2 regions of the Vibrio chagasii genome follow, and region 1 is predicted to be linked to the other one. Evidence: riboswitches for the same ligand, from Rfam matches in the RefSeq annotation. Region 1 holds a riboswitch; the other holds the start of a gene.
The links. Region 1 has a riboswitch for cyclic di-GMP ahead of gbpA (N-acetylglucosamine-binding protein GbpA). Riboswitches for the same ligand answer to the same signal wherever they lie in the genome.
Positions count from the first base shown of each region.

Region 1 (2,475 bases):
ACATGGCAAGACCAAAAGGTAAGACACTACTGGTAACGGCTAAGATAGGATTTGGCGTTTCAACGTTACTCAATGCGATACTCAGGCGTAACGTTTTGCCCGTCGGCTCACCAACGATCACTTTGTGAGGTGATATTTTCTCTTCTAATCGGTTCACCATGTGGTCGGTAAGTTCCTGAATTTCTTCTTGATCTAACGAACCTTCTTCGGCAAGCACAAAGATTTGGTCAATGACGACAGAATCATAGTCATCCAACTTACTCTTCAAGCGGTCGGCGTCACGCAGCCCTAATCTTGCCCAAACGAGGTCAACTCCCCCGTCAGGGCCAGGCTGAAAATCTTCATAAGTGGTGAATTTGGTAGCAGTCTTGATTGGGCCGCCTGCACAACCAAACAAAAAGATGCTGGTTGCGACAAGCAAAAATAGTTTTAGAGGATTCATAGCGCACTTAGGTTGGAAGAAAAACACCCAAGTATGCTATACCATATGTAAAAAGTTTGTAGAAAAAGGGGCTATAACTCAGAGCTAACTCTAAAATTAGTTGTGTTGAACAGTGTGAGCATACTCTACGATAACTTGATTTCCTTCGATGTAAGCATTTTGGATCTCTCCATCAACACTCATTCTACTTTTCAGATAGACCACTTTAGGACCAGAGTCATTTCCTTCTTTAAGTGACGGGAATACGTTTCTCGGTTCCAAGTGAAGTAGACGACAGAAATGGCTCACAAATGACATAGTCAGCGGCGACTCCCCTCGCAACATATTTGAGAAATCAAGCTGACTCATTCCAAGCTTCTTTGAAAACTCCATCTGCGTGATTCGCATTCGCGATTTTTGTGACATCCACGTTTGGTACAACGCTTCTCTATCTTGTTCAGTGAATTCCATACTGACTCCTTTATATAATTCATACCAATTAATTGTCCGGTTTTTCATACATAACGTGTCAGGGTTTGGTTAGTGGAAACCAAAGGTTTGGTTTTGATATGCGCTCAATCGTTATCAGCAACTAAAGTTAAGCACCCAAACCATTCATAAAAACAATTAGAGCAAATGCTTTCTTAATTTATTTCAATCACTTATAGGTAAATAAAGAATACATTTAGCAAGTTAATTTGTGACAAGAATTAAAAGTTCGAGATTAGCATTCCACATTTCAATCTATTCATTCGCATTTATAAAACGCGTTGACTACATTTCGCTTGCTTAAACGCACTTCTGGCAAACTATTTGAAAGAATAGGACGCAAAGCCACCGCTCTGTCGACAATTATTCTGTCTATGATAGCGGAGCTGCCACTTAATAGGATTTAAGTGCAAATGCGTGCCGGAGTGTTCTCTTTTTTGTCGGCCAAATACAGTAAGGACAAATAATGAAACAACTCCCAAAAAAATCACTCATCGCTCTGTCGCTACTAAGCGTTAGTGGTGCAAGCTTCGGTCACGGTTATGTCTCGGCATACAATAATGGCGTAGCTGAAAGCCGTGTAGCGCTGTGTAAGTTCCCTGCGAGTGATACACAAGAGAAGAACACCAACTGTGGTGGTATCCAATACGAACCGCAAAGTGTGGAAGGCCCTGAAGGCTTCCCAGAGGTTGGCCCTGCTGATGGAAAAATCGCTAGTGCGCAATCTTCTTTAGCGGCTGCGCTAGACGAGCAAACGGCAGACCGTTGGGTTAAACGCCCTATCCAATCTGGCTCTCAGTACTTTGAGTGGACATTTACAGCAAACCACGTGACTCACGATTGGAAATACTACATTACAAAACCAGACTGGAATCCAAACCAGCCTTTGGCTCGCAGTTCTTTTGATCTAACACCATTCTGTGTAGTCGAAGGCAATATGGAACAGCCACCAATGCAAGTAAGCCACTTGTGTAATGTCCCTGAGCGTGAAGGCTACCAAGTGATTCTTGCTGTTTGGGATGTGGGTGATACTGCAATGGCTTTCTACAACGTTATTGATGTGAAATTTGATGGCGATGGCCCGATCATTCCTGATTGGGACCAAGGCGGTCAAATCAACCCAACTCGCGACCTAAACATCGGTGATGCCGTTTACACTCGTGTCTTTGACCAATCTGGTGAGAACGCTTCATACAGCACAGAGCTAGTCATTGAGAACAACGAACAAGGTAAAGCGAATAACTGGTCTTATGCATTGGCATCAAAGATCAACCAAGAGCAGACGCAAATCAAAGCGGGTCAATTGAACGACCAAGGTGATTTCGCTCCTGTATACGGCTCAAATCCAGTTTACTTAAAAGCAGGTTCAGGCTTTAAGAGCGTAGAGATCGGCTACAAGATTGATACTCCAGAGCCAGAGCATGAAGTTGAAGTAACAGGTTTAGAATCAGAGTACATTATCGATGAGAGTCAACCGACTCAACTTGATCTTACTCTAGCGGCAACAGGCGATGTTCAAGCAGAACTCACGGTATACAACCACCATCGTGAAGCACTTGCGTCTC
Region 1 is NZ_AP025466.1:572,721-575,195, forward strand. Features, by position in the region: gene OCV52_RS18510 (DUF3313 domain-containing protein) at 1-442, opposite strand, end outside; gene OCV52_RS18515 (transcriptional regulator) at 539-892, opposite strand; cyclic di-GMP riboswitch class I at 1,215-1,304, shown strand; gene gbpA (N-acetylglucosamine-binding protein GbpA) at 1,377-2,475, shown strand, end outside.

Region 2 (2,475 bases), on a different replicon from region 1:
GCGAGTTGGGTACCAGCATTCAAGAAGACTGCAGTACCAGGCAACATGCCGATTTGGCTTGTTACATAGTAGCGAGTCACCGACATGGGTGTTAAGCCCATCAACAGGTTGATAAGGAAAAACGGAAACACTGGGATAAGTCGCAAAGAAAACAAGTAAAATGCGCCGTCTTTTTCAACGCCTTTATTAATCGTAGTGAGTTTGTCGCCAAACTTAGTTTGAATCCAGTCTCGCAGTAGGTAACGACTACTCAAAAAGGCAAGAGTTGCGCCTATTGCACTGGCGAAAGATACTAATAACAAACTATTCCAGAAGCCAAACAGCGCAGCACCAAGTAGTGTAACAACGGCTGCTCCCGGGATGGAGAAGGCGGTGATCAATACATATGCGATAAAGTACGTCGCCGCGGCGGCAATAAAGTTACTTTCAATGTAGTCGTTTAGCACCGCTTGCTGTGCTTTGGCGTTTTCGAGCGTGAGGTATTGGCCAAAATTAATGCCTAATAAAAAGATCGTTACGACCAATACAATACCTAATATCATTTTCTTACTCATTGATACTTCCTCAAATTTTCAATGCAGACCATTAGTATAGATAGACAGGCAAAGCATAGATTAACTTTCACTAGATATAAAAAAAGCCGCAGAAATGCGGCTTAGTTGTATAAAAAGGTGTACTGAAAATGTTAATTGACGCGACTGATAAGCTCTTCACGACGTTGCTGCGGGATAACCGACCAATGGGTGCCATTGATCGCCCCCTCTAGTGCCCAAAGCAGTTCAATACTGACGGAGGACGCATGAGATTCCTTGATGGCATTAAATGCGTTTACAGAGCCAGATTCATATAAACGTTCTACGGAATCAATTCCAGCTTTCTTCAACATGCGCTCGGTGGTGAGTCGAAGATTCGGGAGGTCTTTGAGTCGAGTTGGCTTAGCAGCGGACTGTTCAGCTTTCTCTTCTTTTGCAAAACCCAGAGACGTAGTTGCAAGCTGTAAGATTTTCTCTTGGTCTTGCCACAGGCCTTCTGGTAAAGCGAAGTATTTAGTTACGACAGGGAAACCACGTTTTTTGTAGACGTACGGTTGAAACCCTTGTTGCTCGAACTGTTTTGTTGTGCCTTTGTCTGCTCGTATGTGCAACTGGTCATTAACAACCAGAGCAAACATAGTGTCATCAGCAAAAAGACCGAATCCACCAAACATTGAGCGTGACTTTATTTTTCCTAGGGGCTCAAATAACTTCATTGAGTCCTTTAGTATCGGTTTATCCATGTTATTTATCTCGGTGTATTTGAACTACGCCACCAAATAAGCAGGTCCGAGAGATTAGCAAAATGTTGCAATTACATTGTCAATAAGCCGTAAATTACTAAATTATTAGTAGTTACTGCATTTTGCCATCGGTAACCCCGCTACCATACCAACGAGTGGTTTAGGCCGGAAGCTTTGCGTCTCACCTTTTCAAGTGATTTGCCCTGTGCGTGACTGATTGAATAGAATAAAGTTTTTGTTGAATGAGGCTCACACTTGTTATTTCAAAGTGTGATGTTGCTTCAATTAATGATCTTTATCATATGAAACTAGGTTTATTTTAGTTGCTGATAAAAAAAACGCACCCAAAGGTGCGCTTGATGAAAATAAACTCAATTTATCAGTTAATTTAACGTTTTAACTGTACTACGTTCAACAATTTCTGGGTGCATTTCGAAGACGCGTTTTTCATGGTCTTTGTCTTTAATACGCTCAAGCAGAATTTCGAAGGCGTTCTTACCGACACGGCGCTTCGGTTGGTGAACGGTAGTCAATGGTGGAGAGAAGTACTCAGCCAGTTCGATGTTATCGTAGCCAATGATAGAGATATCTTCAGGGATACAGATGCCTTTCTGCTGTAGGCGGCTCATCAAGCCTAGTGCCATGGTATCGTTGAAACAGAATACAGCTGTCGGGCGATCTTCCATCTCAACAATTTTGTCAGCGGCTAGAACGGCAGTATCACACTCAAAGTTACCTTCGATGATCATGTCGTCATTTGCAGTAATGTTAGCTTCTTCCAAAGCGCGCTTGTAACCAGCGATACGCTCCACACACGCCGCTTTGTCTAAGTGGCCACTTAAACAAGCAATCTTTGAGTGACCGCGGTCGATTAGGTATTTAGTCGCTAGGTAGCCACCTTCTTCAGAGTTATCGATGATCTTATCTGCTTGAGAACTCTCCGGGCCCCAGTCCATGACTACTTTAGGGATGTCAGCGTGACGGTCTAACATCTCTCTCAGTTCTTCAGTTAGGTCTGAACACATAACCAAGATGCCATCTACACGTTTCTCTGCAAGCATTCGAATGTAGTCACGTTGCTTCTCATAGATACCACCCGTGTTACACAGGATCAAAGTGTAACCTTGACGGTAGCAGTAGCTCTCAACACCATCGATAACTTCTGAGAAGAATAGGTTGGTTGATTGAGTCACTAGCAT
Region 2 is NZ_AP025465.1:2,222,017-2,224,491, reverse strand. Features, by position in the region: gene OCV52_RS10150 (TVP38/TMEM64 family protein) at 1-554, opposite strand, end outside; gene OCV52_RS10145 (TfoX/Sxy family DNA transformation protein) at 686-1,276, opposite strand; cyclic di-GMP riboswitch class I at 1,404-1,489, opposite strand; gene purR (HTH-type transcriptional repressor PurR) at 1,660-2,475, opposite strand, start outside.
Region 2: linked by a shared signal. The riboswitch ahead of OCV52_RS10145 (TfoX/Sxy family DNA transformation protein) and the one ahead of gbpA (N-acetylglucosamine-binding protein GbpA) in region 1 are both predicted to bind cyclic di-GMP.